2 regions of the Photobacterium sagamiensis genome follow, and region 2 is predicted to be linked to the other one. Evidence: predicted binding sites of a transcription regulator. Region 2 holds the regulator's gene; the other holds the start of a gene.
The links. Region 2 encodes CRP, which controls carbon source genes, mostly activating them, when cyclic AMP is high. Its sites were predicted from a motif close to TGTGANNNNNNTCACA; they were not measured.
Positions count from the first base shown of each region.

Region 1 (10,358 bases), on a different contig from region 2:
GCGACGATTGAACTGGCAAAAATTTTAAAAACCAAGCAGCCAAAGTTATTTGACTACTTGTTCAGTTTGCGCCACAAACGTCAGCTGCAAGAGTTAATCGACATTGTTAATCTCACCCCGCTAGTACATGTTTCTGGCATGTTTGGGGTTGGCTGTGGCAATACCAGCTGGATTGTTCCGATGGCATGGCACCCTGATAATAAGAATGCCGTGATCACCGTGAACCTTGCGCAGGATCCGACACCATTAATTGAGCTGGATGCAGATACGTTAAGAGAACGGCTCTATACCAAGCGTAGCGAACTAAGCCCAGATGAGCTGCCTGTACCGGTTAAGCTGGTGCATATCAATAAATGTCCGGTTCTTGCTCCGGCTAAAACACTAAAGGCTGAAGATGCCGAACGTCTTGGTATTGATCGCGAGCAGTGCCTGAAGAATTTACAGCTGCTTAAAGAGCACCCTGAAGTTCGGGAAAAACTATTGGCCATATTCAGTGTCGATCGTGAGTTCGCTGCCAATGATAATGTGGATGCCATGTTATACGATGGTTTCTTCTCTCATGCAGATCGTTCTGCGATGGATATTATTCGTGAGACAGCACCAGAGTCACTGAGCAGCTTAGATTTGAAGGTTGATGATAAGCGTATCAAGCCTTTGCTATTTCGTTATCGTGCACGTAATTATCCGATGACGCTCGATTATGCAGAGCAGCAAAAATGGAAACATCACTGCCAGGATTTCTTTGAAGACAACCTGCCAACTTACATGGAAAACTTTGAATCGCTCGCGCTTATACATCAATCTAACGAAAAGAAGATGCAGATCCTCAAAGACTTGTATGACTATGTTAACAATCTAGTGTCTTAATCTGGATATTGGCAAAGCGATTGCTCGCCAATCATAATTCCATTATGACAATGATAAGTAACAGATAATCTAACTGAATGTGTGAAGCCCGTTAGCCCATATCGCTAACGGGCTTTTTTTTAAGGCAATATTCCATAAACGAAATTTGAACTTCCCCGCAATGCCATCAACACTTATATCAGTCTGATCTGTTTTGAGACACTGGTGAATTTCACGCCTCGACGATAATTGAGGCCCTATTGCAACACGTTTTTATTGATGAGCATGCGCCGCGTTAGTTTCTGGTTATGTATGACTGTATAGCTGGTTAATGAAGCGATTCACCATCATGTAGCACGAAGTGACTATGCCATGACGACAAAAGCAATGACCCGTTGTTACCGATTCCAGCATGTCGATTTTGAGCCGGATTTACGTTTATTGGTCTGGCCGGATGAAACTGAGACACAGCTGACGGTTCATGAAACCCAGTTACTGGAGGTATTATGCTACTTCGCTGGTGAAGTGATCAACCTGCAAGCAATCTACGATAAAATGTTCATTCAGCCAGATTTGGATAATGATTTAAACCAGCCCCCGATTGACTTAAACACCATTCTTGTCTCGCTAAGTAGAAAACTTGATCAAAACGGTTCTATGGCGATTCCGATTCAGGTAATACCGAATTACGGATTTCGCGTTCCTTTACCAGAAAAAACGTGTCGTTTGGTACATACTGTTAAAGAAACCGCCCAGCCAGGATCTATTGCTCCCCCAGCAAAACCTGAGCTCTCCGCCACTGAAAATATTGTAAAGAACAGCCTTTTTCACAAAATCTCCGTATTACTGCTAGCGCTGGCTGGTGTGGCATTATTTCTGCTCTCTGAATTTATTTAAGTCACCACACTTCGTCATTCCGTAAAGTGAGGCACGAACTTATACGGAATCTAAGGATCACGCGGTGAGAGCTGGATCCCGGATATTTCGTTCCTCAATTCCGGGATGACGTATTTAGGAGCTTCAACTATTAATAATTTATGTGAAAGAGTACCAATCTATTCTCGCTGAACTCTGCATCTTGAACTGCCTGATTATATCCAGCGTACTAAATGTGGCTTAGATCACAATTATTTTGTATGATGAATCTGTTATTGACCGTATTTGAAGGGCTTATGGGTTATCTGCGTTCTTTCGTTATCATCTTTCTTTGTCTGATGCTGGGCAAAGGCGTTCAAGCATTTACCCACGTTGCCATTCCTGGCAGCATCATTGGGATGCTCATTCTTTTTGTCGTGCTATCGATGGGGCTTATTCCTTCACATTGGGCAAAAGACGGCTGTCACCTTCTCATTCGCCATATGGCTTTATTATTTGTGCCCGTTGGTGTTGGGCTCATGAATTATTTAGATCTGCTAACGGCGAATACCTGGCCGATCCTTCTTAGTACTATCGGAAGCAGCATGGTCGTTTTCCTTGTCATTGGTATTGCAGCACATCATAAGGAAAAAGAATGATCTGGCTTATTACTACATTGGTTGTTTTTTATCTGGCTCGGCTGTTTTCCAAACATTTTCAGCACCCTATTATTAATCCGCTTCTTATCTGTCTTGTTGTCATCATTCCATTATTGATGTGGCTGAATATTCCTTATGAGCGTTACTTCGAGCAAAACAAGTGGTTGAATTATTTATTAGAGCCTGCGGTTGTTGCCCTGGCCTTTCCCCTCTATGAGCAACTCTCTCAAATTCGCCAGAAATGGAAAGTGATCTTCACTGTCTGTTTAACTGGTAGCCTGTTATCAATGATCACGGGTGCCGGTATTGCTTTGTTCATGGGCGCAGATCCCCAGCTGACAGCCAGTATTTTGCCTAAATCAGTGACAACCCCTATTGCAATGGCCGTCGCAGAGCAAGTGGGAGGAGTTCCGGCTATTGCCGCTGTTATGGTGATTATCGCCGGATTATTTGGTGCGGTATTAGGTTATCCGCTATTTCGTTTATTTGGTATTAAAGCCCCCATTGCAAGAGGTTTAACCATGGGTACGGTATCGCATGCATTAGGTACGGCAAAAGCAGCCGAAGAAAACTATCAGGAAGGGGCTTTTAGTTCGTTAGCTTTAGTGATTTGCGGAATTTTGACATCGTTCCTGGCGCCAGTTGTTTACCCGCTGATCCTGGCATTATTTGGCTACTAGGGCCTGTTTATCTTTCAACATTGCTGCCATTGTTAATCATAAAGAGACACCGTTTAACGTGCTTGCAATCGCATACATTACTAAGTCATTGATAAGTAAGCAGCCGAATTGCAAAAGTTTGTGTGACACCACTCTCAGAAATGTATGGCATGAAACAAACATTGCACTTGTGTGACATGGATCACACCTGATTTTGAAATGCTCGCCTACAATGTTTCTCCATCAACGATACGGAGTAACAACACATGCATGCTAAAGTAATGGATGCTTTAGGCTCTTTGCCCACTGATCTTGCTTCAGCGGTAAAACCTATTTTGGTAGAGGCTGACTTTGACGCTACCTTAAGTCCCGAACAGTTCGAAGAATTGCTCAAAAAAACACAAATGACTGACAGTGAACTGCGTGTTGCCCTTCTTCCTGTTGCTGCTGCTTATTCCGTTACACCTATTTCGCATTTCAATGTTGGTGCCATCGTCCGAGGCAATTCCGGTCGCCTGTATTTCGGTGCCAATATGGAGTTTGTCGGTGCATCGCTTTCCCAGACCATTCATGCTGAACAATCTGCAATTAGCCATGCTTGGGTGAAAGGTGAAACAGGTATCTCTGATATTACGATTAACTACAGCCCATGCGGCCACTGCCGTCAGTTCATGAATGAGCTAACGACAGCAAAAGAGTTGGTCGTTCAACTGCCTGAGCGTGATGCAATGACCCTTCAACAATATCTGCCTGAGTCGTTCGGCCCGGCAGATCTCAATATTACTGACGCTCTGCTTGCAGAGGTTGATCACGGGTTAACTACTCAGGAAAGTGATGAACTGGCAACCATTGCCTGCCAGGCTGCGAACCTTGCTCATGCGCCTTATACCCACAACTACAGTGGTGTTGCACTCAAAGCAAAAGACGGCAAAACCTTTACCGGCATGTACGCTGAAAATGCGGCATTCAACCCTAGCCTGCCACCATTGCAAGTTGCCTTGGTGAACATGAACATGGCTGGTTACCCGTTAGCAGAAATTGCGGAAGCGGCATTGGTTGAGAAAGCTGACAGCACTATCAGCCACCTTGCAGATACGCAAGCTACGCTTGAAGCACTGAACCCTGATATCCCGCTGATCTACGTTGCGGCATAATCGTTCAATAAGGCAATTTGTTTTAAACAGTGCCTATAACGATTGAGATAATACCCTTCAATAAAAACCGCCTTCTGGCGGTTTTTCTTTTAGAATCAAAGCCAACCCTAATACCAATTACGATCAGTTCAGAGTATTATCCGTCAATATTATTATTATCAGTCTATTTCCATGTCTCACAAACACAACCCAGTACAAGGTGCAAGCTGGATGCTCACCGCGGGGCTTGCTTTTGCCCTCGTAAATAGCTTAGCGCAATATTTGAGCGTAATACTGCAATTACCGTCGACTACGATCGCCTTCATCCAATACTTTATTGCGTTAATTGCCATGCTTCCCTGGCTGAGATCTTTGGGGCTGCGTCAGGCACTACGTACCAATCATTTAGGGCAACATTGTTTTCGTGTATTCCTCTCTGTCATTGGTATTCAGCTTTGGCTATGGGCACTCGCTTACCCTGTACCTATCTGGCAAGGTATCGCTTTGTTGATGACATCACCGTTGTTTGCCACAATCGGATCGGGTTTATTCCTGAAGGAAAAAGTGGGTACTGCGAGATGGGTAGCAACATTAGCCGGTTTTATCGGTGCGATGGTTATCTTAGAGCCTTGGGCTGATACATTTAACTGGGCATCTCTGTTACCGGTTGGGGCGGCTTTCTTCTGGGCCGGCTATTCACTAATGGTGAAGAAGCTATCAGTCTACGACCCACCGACTACGATGGTGGTTTATCTGCTGTTACTGATCACCCCCTTTAACCTGTTTCTGGCCGCTCCTGAGTTTTCATTTCCTGATCAAGGCCTGACATGGGGATTACTGGCTGCAGCGGGTCTATTAACGGCTCTGGCGCAATGGGCCATCGCGAAAGCGTATGCGGCCGCTGATGCTTCATTCGTTCAGCCTTTTGACCATGCGAAACTGCCACTTAATGTGTTAGCTGGCTGGGTGGTTTTCGGCTGGGCTCCACCAGGTCGCCTATGGCTGGGCGCAGCAATTATTATCGCTTCGGTGGCTTTTATCACCCAGTGGGAAAATCGTAAAAGAAAATCTTATTTATAAATAAGATAGAAACAACAAGGGTTAGCACATGGCTAACCCTTTTTTTGGTGGATCTCGATAATCGCTGCTGTAAATCCAATCGATAATGAAAAGAACAGCATTAAGCGCTTTAATACGTCAGAATCGAACTCGGAAGCCCAGTGCTGCCTCTAAATCCATATCAACATCTTCAACCACATACAATGTTGGTCCGACTTCGCCATAAAATTCAAAACTATTTACCGGCACCTCAAAACCAACGCCAGAACGGATACCCACTTTGTCATTCTTGTTATCAACAAACTGCCCGCCCACGTATGTATAAAAACTGTTTAACTCACCATTGTTAAGCAGTGATCCCAGATTAAAGGTTTTATCAAATGCGACACCAAAATCATCAATGCCTAACGAGAATCGTAGATCGTCTTGTTTATATTGGATCCCTGACATAGGGCTGCCGAAGAAAATACCTATGCTTTGGGTGGCTTGTGCTGAAAATGGAACAACAAGAAATAACGCCAATCCGATTAATAACTTCTTCATCTTAATTCTGCCTTTTGTAGAGATAAGAGGTAATTTAACGATAAAGTTCACTTAACTCGATGCCCTCAGAACATGTCTGACACAACTTTGACAATGAGAACGGCATATCAATACGTTAGCAGCCTTTGGTCAGTATCACCACAGATTCTCTGAAATAGCCATCCACACTCCTTTGCAGACAATAACTAACCGATGAATATTTCAGCGAAAACCATAAAGGCAAACGTTTGCGTTGATAGTAAAATCGGGTATGATCTGCCCCAGTATCAACACATACCGTAAGGAAATTCGATGTTAGGTTCAGCAACTCGTTCTGATGCAACCCGTGTACTGTTACTTGGTTCTGGAGAACTCGGTAAAGAAGTGGCTATTGAATGCCAGCGCTTAGGTATTGAGGTGATTGCGGTTGACCGTTATGACAATGCTCCTGCGATGCAGGTTGCCCATCGTAGCCACGTTATTGATATGCTTGATGGCGAATCCTTAAAAAAAGTGATTGAACAAGAACAGCCGCATTACGTTGTTCCTGAAATTGAAGCCATTGCTACCGATACCCTGGTTGCGCTAGAGGCTAATGGCGTGAATATTGTTCCTACTGCCAATGCCACTCAGCTGACCATGAACCGAGAAGGCATTCGTCGTCTGGCCGCTGAAGAGTTGGGTATTGCGACATCGCCTTACGAGTTTTCTGAGCAATATACTGATTTCGTCGCTGCTGTTGAACGCATTGGTACACCCTGTGTTGTTAAGCCAATTATGAGCTCTTCAGGTAAAGGTCAGAGCGTTATCAAAACGTCGGCTGATATCGAATCTGCCTGGCAGTATGCTCAGGAAGGCGGCCGTGCAGGTGCGGGGCGCGTTATCGTTGAAGGTTTTGTCGAGTTTGATTACGAGATCACCCTACTAACCGTGCGTGCTGTTGACGGTATTCACTTCTGTGCGCCAATCGGTCACCGTCAGGAAGATGGGGACTATCGTGAATCGTGGCAGCCACAGCAGATGTCTGAGGCAGCAATTAAAGCGGCACAAGACGTTGCAGCAAAAGTAGTTAACGCGCTGGGTGGTTATGGCCTGTTTGGTGTTGAACTGTTCATTAAAGGTGACGAAGTCTTATTTAGCGAAGTATCACCTCGCCCGCATGATACCGGTATGGTAACGCTTATTTCGCAGGAACTCTCCGAGTTCGCCCTGCACGTTCGCGCATTCTTAGGACTGCCAATTCACAGTATTACCCAATACGGCCCGTCAGCGTCTGCCGTTATTCTTGCTGAAGGGGTTTCTGAGAATATCCGTTTTGATAACCTGGCAGCGGCTCTGGCCCGTCCGCAAACTCAAGTCCGGTTATTTGCCAAGCCAGAGATTAATGGCCGTCGTCGCCTTGGTGTGGCCCTGACACGCCGTGACAGTACGGAACAGGCTGTCTCTGATGCAATCGCCGCTGCTGCTGCCGTTAAGGTCGTTTTCTAACGCTTGATAGCAAAATGTAAAAAGGAGCCGATATCGGCTCCTTTTTTCGATCACTTCTCGATCAACCAGATCTCTTCAGCAAAGCGGGTTAAGCCGCGCTGACGTCGGGGATGCGATTCATCTGCATCATCACGCGCTAGATGAGTCACTCGACAATCTTTGAACAGACTCTCGACTTCCTCTTTGGAAACACTGAATGGAGGCCCGTCAAGCTGCTCCTGCGGATAATCCAGCGTCACTAATAGGATACGCCCACTTTCTTTCAACAACGCCAGCAGACGCTCTGCGTACATCTGGCGCATATTTTGTGGCATCGCAATTAATGCCGCACGATCATAAACCACATCAACGGGTTCAACCCGTGCCGAGAAAAAGTCACCGCAATGAATGGTGATTTCATCAAACTCATAAACCGTTTCGGCGCCTACCCCACTCACCATTGGCGTGTAGAGCTGCTCTGCAAAGAACGCTTTCACGGCGATGTCACTCAGTTCAATGCCAATAACGTTATCGTGCCGTTGAGCAAGCCAGATAAGATCAATTGATTTACCGCACATAGGTACAAGAACACGGTCATCACGCGTCGCTTTCACTGCGTGCCAATGTTCTGTTAGCGCCGGGTTGGTATCATTCAGGTGAAAACCAATACGATTTTCAGCCCAGCGGCTATGCCAAAATTCTGCGTTCATGTTTGTTCCTGTTTCTGTTTCTTATTAGACTGACTTTTACGGATATACCGATTGGCAATTAGTTGACCACACTTTGTTTGCTGAATCTACAGCTACCAAAAGTGGCGGTATGAGTAAGCTCACCAGATTGATAGCAGGCGTTTTTTCGCTACGTCAAACGCAAAAAAGGATGCCGAGGCATCCTTTTCTGTCAATCATGCTTAACAATTGCGAAGCTGGATTGAGAATCTGTTCTTCAATTTTTCTTTATGAGTGTCATTCAACAAACGATAGAAACAAGACAGATCACGACACTCTGAATAGTTTAATCGAATCTCGGCGAACCGTTACGCCACGGAAAGTTACAGGCTCAAGCAAAGTCATTAACTGCTTAGACACAAAAAACTTGCCGCCATAGCTGCGATCACCACCACGATTTACCCAATTAGCAAATTCATCTGCCAGGTTGAACATAGAGTTACCAACAAGCAGTACAAGTACTTTTGCTACTTCACTGTCATTCTGTCGATTAAACTCAGAATCACGAACTTTCTTACGATATTCGTCGACGATTCTTTCAAGGCACTCAAATCTGCTCATATACACCACCATAAAAAAAGAGGAGCGGATACTACTGCTCAACACCAATGAAATCAACCCATGAAGGTCGGATTATTGCGACAAAATGCGTTATTTTTTCATGTTGATAACATGTACCCTCAAATATGTCATATAAATCACTGTTTAAGATCAACTTTTGAGCCACTAACCCTATAACTGCATTTAAAATACAGGTTTTATAATTTAGGATAAAGTCAGTTCCGCTCCCTAGGCAACAGTATGAAATCGACAGCTACAAACATCTTAATCGGTACACTCAACACTGAGTTTAAAACCATTCGCGCGATGGTGAATATCTATTGCCATGACCATCATCAGAAGTCTGAGCTTTGTCAGCATTGCAAAGACTTTCTTGATTACGCACAAATACGTTTAGACCGTTGTCCATACGGTGAACAGAAACCAACTTGCCGTCGTTGCCCTATTCACTGCTATAAAGCTGACTACAAAGCCATGTCACAAACGATCATGCGCTATGCCGGCCCCAAAATGATAATGAAACATCCTGTTTTGGCTATTCGTCATCTTATCGCTGAAAAGCGTCCTGTTCCTGCAAAACCAGAACCCGGCGCATCTAACCGGCACAAACGTAAACAACGAGCAAGCAATAAACAAGAAGTCAGTTAGCGGTAATAATCCACTACCTGAATGTTTTCTGGCTCATTACCACCAGAAAGATCCATACTAAAGCTGTTAGCGCCCAATACTTTAACGGTTGGGCCAGCTTTACCCGTGACACTCACGCCTTCAATTTTGCGAAACATTTTAGCATCATCGTAATGCATGGTCACGGTTACCGTTATCGCTTCATTTGAGGATAAATCGAACTGACAGATCCCTGTCGGGCAATAAACATCAATTTGTGCCTGCGCGCTAATCTTAATTTCCTCGACATTGTTAACAGGTGAAGCGGCTAACTGAACCTCTTCACTGCACCCCACCAGTGCCAACATAACACCAAATGCCGAGCCTGCGATTACTCTCTTCCTCACCGTGATCTCCCGTTCTAGCATCAAGGGTATTAAGGCAAAACACTATTTTACTGATGGAAACCAATATCCCCAACCATTAGCCATGTTTTTTGTATGTGTTTTTCAACATTGCCTTTATTGTGCCTTTAACGCAGGATGTATTTGCGAAGGCGCTGATTAATACTGTCGAGAATTATCATCATGGAGCAGTATTGGTCTTGTCTGGTGCTCAAGGCGGATGGCTATCATCCCCGCATCCAACGTGACATCGGCAGATTGGTATAAACTTAGAGTATAAGTCTACCGCCTTGCAGGTGACAGTGATGAAATCACTATACCTTCTAATTTTCACCCTAATAATGGCATTTTCAACCGCAGCGGATGCCCGGCCTCACCCGCATAAAAAATACCATAATCACCACCATCATCATGGCAGCCATTCAGGAATAGTATTTGGCTCCTCCCCTCATCACAACGTGTCAATTTCAACTCAATTTGTGATCACATCAGGCAATACCCACGTAGTGATTGGTGTAGGTAATCATCATCATAGTCCTTACTGTGGACATCATTATAGCCGGAGTTACCGTTCTTCAATCCAAACAGGGATCAGCGGTGGCTATTCAGCACCTCGTTACATTTCAGGCCAAGCCAGAGAAATCAAATCTCGGCAGCCAGCAAAAGTTCGAGTGGTAACCCGAAAACACTAACTGTACCACTCCGCTGACAACAAAAACGATGCTGTAAGTTGACTAAGACTCAAGAACTAAACTGAGATATACCAACATTCTATGTTCGTAACACGAGAGCTCTATACCTAATATCTCCTCGACCCTTTTCAAGCGATATCGCAAGGTATTTCGGTGAATATAGAGTT
Region 1 covers NZ_JAKJSP010000054.1:13,256-23,613, forward strand. Annotated here, with positions in the region: gene sbcB (exodeoxyribonuclease I) at 1-867, shown strand, start outside; gene L4D76_RS22475 (hypothetical protein) at 1,219-1,743, shown strand; gene L4D76_RS22480 (CidA/LrgA family protein) at 1,983-2,360, shown strand; gene L4D76_RS22485 (CidB/LrgB family autolysis modulator) at 2,357-3,040, shown strand; gene cdd (cytidine deaminase) at 3,286-4,173, shown strand; gene L4D76_RS22495 (DMT family transporter) at 4,345-5,232, shown strand; gene L4D76_RS22500 (hypothetical protein) at 5,350-5,754, opposite strand; gene purT (formate-dependent phosphoribosylglycinamide formyltransferase) at 6,046-7,221, shown strand; gene L4D76_RS22510 (thiopurine S-methyltransferase) at 7,272-7,910, opposite strand; gene L4D76_RS22515 (hypothetical protein) at 8,196-8,489, opposite strand; gene L4D76_RS22520 (nitrous oxide-stimulated promoter family protein) at 8,730-9,137, shown strand; gene L4D76_RS22525 (spore gernimation protein) at 9,134-9,502, opposite strand; gene L4D76_RS22530 (sugar diacid recognition domain-containing protein) at 10,234-10,358, opposite strand, start outside.
Region 1: the regulator CRP is predicted to act here: its motif matches at 1,957-1,972, upstream of L4D76_RS22480 (CidA/LrgA family protein).

Region 2 (10,358 bases):
GATACGCCGTTGCAGCATTTAGCACGACTTGCCCCACAATCAACCGAGCAGCAGCTTCGCGATTACCTTGGTAGCTTTGGATTCAACGGTGAAAAAGCCCTTGATAAAGTTGGGCCATTTTCTGGCGGTGAGAAAGCCCGATTAGTATTAGCACTGCTGGTATGGCAACGTCCTAACTTATTGTTACTCGATGAGCCGACTAACCACCTTGATTTAGATATGCGCCAAGCCTTAACGTTTGCGCTGCAATCTTATGAAGGCGCGATGGTTATCGTAAGTCACGACCGTTACCTGTTACGCGCAACAACGGATGATCTGTATCTTGTTCACGATCGCCAAGTGACGCCATTTGATGGTGATCTATCGGATTACCATAAATGGTTAACCGAGCAGCAGCGTAATGAGCGACGAGAATTACAAGCCGCTAAACCTGATGTCACCAAAGAAAACAGTGCTTCATCGCGTAAAGAGCAAAAACGATTAGAAGCCGAGTTACGTAAGCAAACCGCACCACTGCGCAAAAAAATCACCCAACTTGATAAGCAGATGGAAAAGCTCAGTGCCGATATTGCCGACGCGGAAGAGAAGCTATCTGACTCCACTATCTATGAAGCAGACAATAAAGCCCTACTGCACGAACAACTCAAACGTCAGGGTGATGCTAAATCAACATTAGAAGATGTTGAGATGGAGTGGATGGATCTACAAGAGCAAGTGGAAGCGATGGAGCAGGAATTTACTATTGGTGATCTTTAAGCCCGGTTATCAACAATTTGGTCTCCGAAAGCCTGGTTATCTAAAGCAATGACCTCTGAGTCATTACGCTTTTATCACCAGGATTTCTGGCAGTTCAGCCTGAGCCATTATGCTCAGGCTGACAACTTGATGAAGCGGGATACAAGCAGTTACTGGCGTTCGAACTGAAACTGGAAAAAAGCCAGCAGCAGGAGCTTATTACGCAGCTCAACCTCTGTTCACTGCAACATACGCCTCACCATGGCACCACCAATAACTTAAAAAGATATTGTGAACAGCTAGGCGCGAGCCAGTTGATCCCTCAGCTGACGGCAACCACTTAGAACCTAGAACCTAGAACCTAGAACCTAGAGTCTAGAGTCTAGGACCCGTGAATTACCAAATCATCACCACACAACCCGCCGTCAACACGCCCATCACCGAATTAAAAATCCGCCGAGTTTTCACGCTGTTGAGCCAGCGACCAATGAAGGTGCCAAAGCTGGTCCATATTGAGACACTCGGAAAACAGATCAGGAAAAAAATCACCGCAATCAGACCGGCAGACTGCCAGTATTGCTCGCCCGCCAGCGTAAAGGTACTGATCCCTGTAACCGACATCATCCATGCCTTGGGGTTCACATACTGGAACATTGCCGCCTCCATAAAGCTCATCGGCTCAGCGTCTTTCTGATCGGTTCGGATAGCGGCTGTCGCAGAGGCTATTTTCCACGCCAGATAGAGCAGGTAAGCACTACCCACCCAGCGGAGTAATTCATGCAGCAGCGGAAAACGGGTAAACATTACCCCCAAGCCGGCCGCGACCAATATAATCATCGAAACCAGGCCCGCCCCAATGCCCATCATATGCGGTAACGTGCGCCAGTAGCCAAAGTTCGCACCCGATGCGGTGAGCATCAGGTTATTCGGTCCGGGAGTACCTGTCATGGTTGCAGCAAACGCCGCTAAAGACAGAATGAATTGCCATTCCAGCATAACTGTTATTGTCCTTATTGATGCCCAAGCAAATTGTATCGGTACAATTTACTTATTAGTTTGTAATTCGATCATTTTATGCGCACAATTAACCCTACCAGCTGGTTTAACTGTGATCAAAAGGTTTATTGTCACCATGACAATTATGAAAATTGTATTAACACCAAGTAATTCTGATAGTAAGGCGGCTCCTATCTACCGGCAGATTGCCGATGCGATAGCCCGTCACATCAAATCAGGACAACTCAAGCCGGGCTGCAAACTGCCTACCCACAGAGCACTCGCCGACCAATTGGGCGTGACCGTCGGCACCATTACCCGGGGCTATGCCGAAGCCGAGCGACGCGGACAGGTTGAAGCCAGAGTGGGAGCCGGTACTTATGTCTGCCAGGCGGATCAGCCTAGCTGGGTCTATAACTATTCCGAGCAGGAAGAAGAGGAATGCAATTTCGGTTACAACATTCCCCCTCGAATCGATCGTTCTGGCATGCTCAAGCAAGCAATGGAGAACATTGCCCGTCACCCTGATCAGTTGAATCAGATGATGCTGTATCAGGATCCCCAAGGCTTAGCGACACACCGCCAAATCGTCGGTGATTGGTTGCAACAAAAAGGGGTGGCTCTCGATCCGCAGCGCATGCACTTCACCTCCGGCGGGCAGCATGCTGCGCAATTGGTATTGTCCGCATTCTGTCGCAGCGGTGATACTGTACTGGTTGAGCAGGTCTCCTATCCCGGTTTTCTCAGTCTGGCCCGTCAGCAGCAAATATCGGTCAAACCTGTTGAAATGGATCAGGAAGGGATTCTTCCGGCCAGCCTGGAAGCGGCCTGCCGTCAATATCAGCCACGCATGATCTACAGCACCCCCACCCTGCAGAACCCGACCACGGTGACAATGGGCGAGCAACGACGCAAGGAAGTGCTGGCAGTTTGCCGCCAGTATCAGGTGTTATTTATTGAAGATGATGTCAACGGCTTACTGCCGGAACAACGCCCGACGCCAATGGTGAACCTGGATCCTGAGCAGGTGATCCATATTGGCGGTCTGTCGAAATGTCTGGCTCCGGGGCTTAGGTTAGGTTACATCCAGGTGCCGACAAGGTTGCAAAAGCGCCTTAATGCTGCCCTGCATAATCATAGCCTGATGATCAGCCCGTTATTGACTGGCCTGGCTTGCGAGCTCATCACTAACGGCGATGCTGACCGAATACTGAGTCAGATCCGTGGTGATATTTATCAGCGCCAGCAGCTGGTATCGCAGTATTTGGGTAACTTCAATATTCAACATCGCAATGACAGCTTCCATGTCTGGCTGACACTGCCAGACTATTGGTTACTGAGCGACTTTGTTAAGGCGGCTGAAGATCTGGGCGTCGTGGTGAAATCCGCCGAATTGTTTGCCCCGCCGGGGAGCACCATACCTCCGGCAGTACGTTTAGCCGTCAGCGCCCCGTTCAGTCACCATAAACTGGAACAAGGCTTGCGAATACTTGCTGAATTGTTAGAGAAAGATCCGATAAATGATTTTCCCCTATAATGCCTGTGTAGTGCCGGACTAAAGTAACAAGCATAAGTTGAAAATATCACTTCAAACATGAGTGGAACCATGATGCCTTTTAAGCCAGCGAACGGGCTGCGCAACGCCCATTTACAAACCCTGCTCCCGCGGTTTATCCGCCGCAAGCCTCTGTTCACGCCGGTGATTCAGCGCATTGAGACGCCTGACGGCGATTTCCTCGATCTGGCCTGGACAGCAGCTCCCGCTGAGCATCCACGTGATAAACCGCTAATGATTCTGTTCCACGGCTTAGAAGGCAGTTTTAACAGCCCCTATGCCAATGGCTTGCTCCATGCCGCCAGAGAACAAGGCTGGCTTGGGGTAATGATGCATTTTCGCGGTTGCAGTGGAGAGATCAACCGTCAGGCCCGCGGTTACCACTCGGGAGAAACCAGTGATGCCAGATTCTTTATTGACTGGCTGAAACAGCAATTTCCCGATGCACCCTTGTATGCTGTCGGGGTCTCGCTCGGCGGTAACATGCTGGTTAACTACTTGGCGGAAACCGGGGATGAGTCTGGATTAACCGCTGCGCAGGTGATTTCACCACCGTTGGATTTAGAAGCTTGCTCAGTGCGAATCCAACAAGGGTTTTCCAGGATCTATCAACAGTACCTGCTTAATTCACTGAAAAACACCTTAGCCAAGAAAATTACTGCCTTGCCTGATGCAATGCCCGTGGCATCAGAGCAAGTACAGCACATTCAGTCATTGTGGCAGTTTGACGATCAGGTTACCGCTCCCCTGCATGGTTTTAAAGATGCCGCCGACTACTACCAACAATGTAGCGGACTCAGTAAGCTCCATCAGGTCAAAATTCCATTGCGGATCATTCATGCGAAAGACGACCCTTTCATGACGCAACGAGTGATTCCCCTGCAACCATTGCCTGCAAATATTGATTATCACTTAACGGCGAATGGCGGTCATGTCGGATTTGTCTCCGGATCCTGGCGCAATCCTGATTTCTGGTTGGAAAAGACGGTACCGGAATGGTTTAAGAAGTTGCCAGATCCTAGAGACTAGATTCGAGTCACAAGTGTGGTCCTGTGGTCCTGTGGTCCTGTGGTCCTGTGGTCCTGTGGTCCTGCAAGCAGGCTCTCCGAGCCATAGTTGGGAGTCAAGCTGTGGCTCTTTCTCGAAACTCGAACCTAGTTACTCGAAACTGTTTATCCATAGGGCCTCAGGGCCATAGTACCGCTCTACAATCTATGAAATTAACAATATAATCAGCACCCCACTAGAAAACAGATACAGTAACTATGATTATTCCCTGGCAAGATATCGACTCTGACACCCTAGACAATCTGATTGAACACTTTGTGCTGCGCGAAGGTACTGACTATGGTGAGACCGAACTCAACATGGAACACAAGGTACAATATGTCCGAAAGCAGCTTGAATCAGGTGATGCAGTGATCGTATTTTCTGAACTGCATAAATCTGTTGATATTAAACTCCGCAGAGATCTCAATTAACGGATATCTCCCGATCAAAAACCAACTTATCCTTGACCCTGGCGCAACACCCTGTTAATAACTTTCATCGTTAACATTAACGACAGGGTATGTCATGTCTGCAAAACATCCGATTATTGCAGTAACAGGGTCTTCTGGTGCCGGCACCTCCACCACTTCAGAAGCATTTCGCAAAATGTTCAATATGATGAACTTCAATGCCGCCTGGCTGGAGGGGGATAGCTTCCATCGCTTTACCCGACCGGAAATGGATGTTGAAATTCGTAAAGCCAAAGAGCAAGGCCGCCATGTCAGCTATTTTGGTCCGCAAGCTAACGACTTTGCCCAACTGGAAACTTTTTTCCGCCAATATGGTGACGATGGCAGTGGTCAATTCCGCCGCTACCTGCATACTTTTGACGAAGCGGTCCCCTATAACCAGATGCCGGGTTCATTCACGCCATGGCAGGAACTACCTGAAAATACGGATGTGCTCTTTTACGAAGGGTTACATGGCGGTGTTGTTGATGGTGAGATCAATGCCGCACAACACGTCGATTTGCTGATTGGTATGGTGCCGATTGTGAACCTGGAATGGATACAGAAGATCGTCCGCGACACGCGTGATCGCGGCCACTCCCGGGAAGCGGTCATGGAGTCTATCGTCCGCTCGATGGACGATTACCTCAATTATATTACGCCGCAATTTTCGCGCACCCATATCAACTTCCAACGGGTGCCGACCGTCGATACATCCAACCCATTCAGTGCCAAAGGCATTCCGAGTCTGGATGAAAGCTTTGTGGTTATCCGCTTCCGCGGAATTAAAAATGTCGATTTTCCGTATCTGCTATCAATGATCCAGGGCTCGTTTATGTCTCGCCATAACACCCTGGTGGTACCGGGCGGAAAAATGAGCTTTGCGATGGAGCTGATCATGCGACCGCTGATCCAGAAGTTAGTCGAAACCGGAAAGATAGGATAAACCCGACGCGAGAGGTGAGTGGCGAGTAACGAGATGCGTGCTTCTCGTTACCCGACACTATATTAGGGTCTTAATACCTACGGTGGTCCTGTGGTCCTGTGGTCCTGTGGTCCTGTAAGCAGGCTCTCCGAGCCATAGTTGGGGGTCAAGCTGTGGCTCTTTCTCGAAACTCGAACCTAATTACTCGAAACTGTTTATCCTTAGGTCCTCAGGGCCATAGCACCGCTTTTCTCGATACCCGGCTCTCGTCACGCGAAACCTAGGCTTTAACTATCTCATACGAATGGGTCATTTCGACCCCTTCGCCCAGCATCAGGCATACTGAGCAATATTTCTGCAGTGAATCTGCAACAACACTGGCAACCCGAGCCTCATCCAGATCATGGCCTGTGACCACAAAATGCAGGTTAGCCGAGGTAAAAATACGCGGTGACTGTTCACGGCGAACAGAAGAAATCTGCGCCTCACAGCCGGCAATGTTCTGGCCAGCTGATTGCAAACCGTCGACAACATCAACTGAGCTACAGCCACCAGCAGCCATCAATACCATTTCCATCGGACTTGGTGCTTTTTCGCCCCCATTGCCATCCATGACGACACTGTGACCAGAATCTGACTGTCCCAGAAAGGTCATTCCTTCTACCCATTTCACTCGTGATTGCATTGCTTTCTCCTTACTTCAAACAGGGTAATTCTGCATTAACTAACAACTGTGTGATCATGTGCACACTTATGAGTACCAAATGGCCATTTCAGGTAGATCAATATCAAGAAAAAGACGCGGAAAAAAGATAAACTCTCAAGTAAATATTCAAGTGAACTTGCAGCCTAGCGGCTGAATGAATATCCTAATCAGCGAACAATTCTATTGTTAGGCCCAGCCTTGAATTATATGGATGTCGTTGTTGGGCAACAAACGCAGAGGAAGTTAGTAATATGGTTCCAGGTAAACCTCAAACAGATCCAACTCTAGAGTGGTTTCTTTCCCATTGCCACATTCACAAATATCCGTCAAAGAGTACTTTGATCCATGCGGGAGAGAAAGCAGAAACTCTCTACTACATTGTGAAAGGTTCTGTTGCCGTATTGATCAAGGATGAAGAAGGCAAAGAAATGATCCTGTCTTACCTTAACCAAGGTGACTTCATCGGTGAGCTAGGCTTATTTGAAGAAGAGCAGGAACGTACTGCATGGGTACGTGCCAAGAGTCCTTGTGAAGTGGCAGAAATTTCTTTCAAAAAATTCCGTCAGCTTATTCAGGTCAACCCTGATATTCTGATGCGTCTTTCTGCACAGATGGCCAACCGTTTGCAAATCACTAGCCAGAAAGTAGGCGATCTTGCATTCCTTGATGTAACAGGCCGTATTGCACAGACATTGCTAAACCTTGCAAAACAACCTGATGCAATGACTCACCCAGACGGTATGCAAATTAAGATCACCCGTCAGGAAATCGGTCAGATTGTGGGCTGTTCGCGTGAGACGGTAGGTCGTATCCTTAAGATGCTGGAAGAGCAGAATCTGATTTCTGCCCACGGCAAAACTATCGTGGTTTACGGTACTCGCTAACCGACCAACGACTTCGATTAATAAAAAGCCGCTTAATGCGGCTTTTTTTGTAACTGCGAAACATATCACTATCACCAAAAAGCATAAAAAGATCTCAAAACGTATATTCTGCCGTAACCGTCACTGTTTATTCACTTGCCAACAGCAATACCAATGCTACATTATGCATATCTAATATTTATGAGAGGTCTTGATATGGATATCGAACGCTTTTCTCCACATACCCTGGTTCCCGCTACGGCTGTCATTGCAGCCTTACCCGCGACCATTGAAATGACTGGTTTTAGCGATCCTCGTCATTACCTTGAGCAACAAACCCTGTTCAGCCAGCGTCAACGCACCGTGCATGGTAATGAGCTATGGAGCCCTACTTTAGATTGCCACCAAGCAAACCAATAATTGAAACGAAAACAGCGGCCAAGGCCGCTGTTTTATCACTGTTTCCTACTCTTACTAACTCGTACTTTCGAAGATCTTATCCGCCGACGCTTCAACAAACCCACGGTACAGTTCACCATCCGTCTGAGGATAGCGCTTAGCAAACTCGTAGAAGCCGCCAGGGATTATTTTCTCACCATCAAGAAAGCCCACCGCCACCTTGTCAGCCATAGTGGCAGACTGCTCCAGCATCACCTCTGGACTCCCTTTCACCTCACCGCCAGACTCATTAATCGCAAAACCATTGTGACGCAGCAGATGGTTCACTTCATGGATCTCAGTGAACTGCTCCAGCTGATTAATACTGACGGTAAAATGATTGGCCCCAAAGCCATGCGCAGCAACCCAGCCGGCATACTCGCTTTCTGCCGATAACATCTCATACGTCGCCGAATCGATATCCCACAAACGTCCACAGCAAACAAACTCAGGTTCATGAATTGCCTGCTCCGGCACCTGATCAACCAGTTCGCGTACCGTTTCCTGTAACAGCGAAGAACACTGCCCCACCATCAGTTCACTGATAAATACTTTCGGTGCTAACGGGTTCGGATGCTCAAAATGCTCTGCATACAGCTTTTTTGCTTCAAAATGATACCTACCACATGGCTTATAGCCAATTGCAATAAATGGGGCTGCCAGCTTATCCAGCCCCACTTTCGGTAAATTGAAGGTACGCAGTGCGATGTGATCATTGAGCAAGGGTTCATCTTCGGTTAACAGTGCATGAACCTGAGCCGCAGACGGACAAAGACGTTGTATATAGTCTTGCCACAGGGCATTAAATAATTGCTCCACTCTTTCCATGATGAATATTTCCCCTTGCTGATAATGATTGCCGTAGTCGACGTATACCGGTGCTTACAACTGCACCCCAGGTGACAGCTGGGCTGGCAGCTCAGTTTGTTCACCTTCCATCGATGCCATAGGGTAAGCACAATAGTCTGCGGCATAATAAGCGCTTGGGCGTAAGTTGCCTGATGCTCCAGGCCCGCCAAACGGGGCATCACCGCTGGCTCCAGTCAACTGACGGTTGCGGTTCACAATACCGGCACGGATATGATCAATAAAATATTGCCATTCCGCATCATCGGTAGAAATCAGGCCAGCTGACAAACCATAGCGAGTATCATTCGCCATCGCGACGGCCTGAGGCAGATCCTGATAACGGACAACCTGAAGCAATGGGCCAAAGTATTCTTCATCTGGCAGCTCAGCAACTTGGCTCACTTCAATAATAGCAGGCGTGACTACCGCCCCCTGGCCACGTTTCGCTTCAAGTAATAGCTCTGCGCCTAAACTCACCAGATTTGCTTGCGCGGCAATGATGCCGTCAGCCGCGCGTTCAGAAATTTGCGGCCCCATAAACGGTTGCGGTTCAGCAAATGGCCCATCAATTTTTAGCTGACCTGTCGCTTTAACCAGACGGTTCAGAATCGCGTCACCTTCCGGCCCCTGCGGTAAATACAGGCGGCGAGCACACGTACAGCGCTGGCCTGCACTGATAAAGGCTGACTGAATAATAGTGTAGACCGTCGCATCAAGCTCGCCATAGGCTTTCGAGATCACCATCGGGTTATTGCCACCCATCTCCAGCGCCAGCATCTTGCCTGGCTGTCCGGCAAACTGACGGTGCAGGATGTGGCCGGTATTGGCACTACCGGTAAACAGCAAACCATCAATCCCTTTCGAGCTCGCAAGTGCTTCACCTGTCGGACGCGCACCCTGAACCATATTCAACACACCTTCAGGTAAGCCAGCTTGTTGCCACAGCTTCATGGTTTCTTCTGCCACTTTTGGTGTCAGATCTGAAGGCTTAAAGACCACGGTATTGCCAGATAGCAGGGCCGGCACAATATGACCGTTGGGTAAATGGCCGGGGAAGTTATATGGGCCAAATACCGCCATGACGCCCAGCGGGCGGTGGCGCAAGACTGCCGCAGTACCTGCGATATCTTTTTGCCTTTCACCGGTTCGCTCATGGTAAGCGCGCAGTGAAATAGCTATTTTACCGACCATTGCACCGGCTTCCGTTCGGGTTTCCCACAACGGCTTACCGGTCTCTTCAGCAATAGTACGGGCAATATGCTCACTGTGTTCTTTCACCAGTTCAGCAAATTTTTCCACAATAGCCTGGCGCTCGGCTAGATCTGTTTTGCGCCAGTCCACCAGGGCTTCACGGGCACTGGTCACGGCCTGTTCAACTTGTTCCTGGGTAGCAGCCAGCCCTTGCCAAATCACTTCGCCACTAAAAGGGTTCAGTGACTGCATCTGTTCACCCTGCCCCGCCAACCAGTTTCCAGCAATCCATTGAGTCATGATGTTCTCCTTTCTCTGCCCGTTGTTTACTGGGCGATCAACCGTACCGAATCGCCATTCTTAACCTGTAATGCTGCCGCCATTTCCGGCGTGATCAGCGCTACATTACGTTCACCATCGACCGCGACCTTGCCGACAGCTGCCCGGAAGTTCGCAAAGGAAGTATTACTCACCAAATAGTCATGCGAACCGTTGTGTTCGTCGATTTCGACAGTGCAACGCTTCGAATGGCGTACCGATTCAATGTTGCGCACATCACACTCAACCGTCGGGCCAGCATCAAAAATATCGACATAACCAC
Region 2 covers NZ_JAKJSP010000045.1:41,099-51,456, reverse strand. Annotated here, with positions in the region: gene L4D76_RS20445 (ABC transporter ATP-binding protein) at 1-756, shown strand, start outside; gene L4D76_RS20440 (LysE family translocator) at 1,132-1,731, opposite strand; gene L4D76_RS20435 (aminotransferase-like domain-containing protein) at 1,868-3,268, shown strand; gene L4D76_RS20430 (hydrolase) at 3,338-4,315, shown strand; gene L4D76_RS20425 (YheU family protein) at 4,552-4,767, shown strand; gene L4D76_RS20420 (phosphoribulokinase) at 4,862-5,731, shown strand; gene L4D76_RS20415 (OsmC family protein) at 5,991-6,395, opposite strand; gene crp (cAMP-activated global transcriptional regulator CRP) at 6,668-7,300, shown strand; gene L4D76_RS20405 (hypothetical protein) at 7,496-7,699, shown strand; gene L4D76_RS20400 (DUF1338 domain-containing protein) at 7,754-8,545, opposite strand; gene astD (succinylglutamate-semialdehyde dehydrogenase) at 8,600-10,057, opposite strand; gene astA (arginine N-succinyltransferase) at 10,084-10,358, opposite strand, start outside.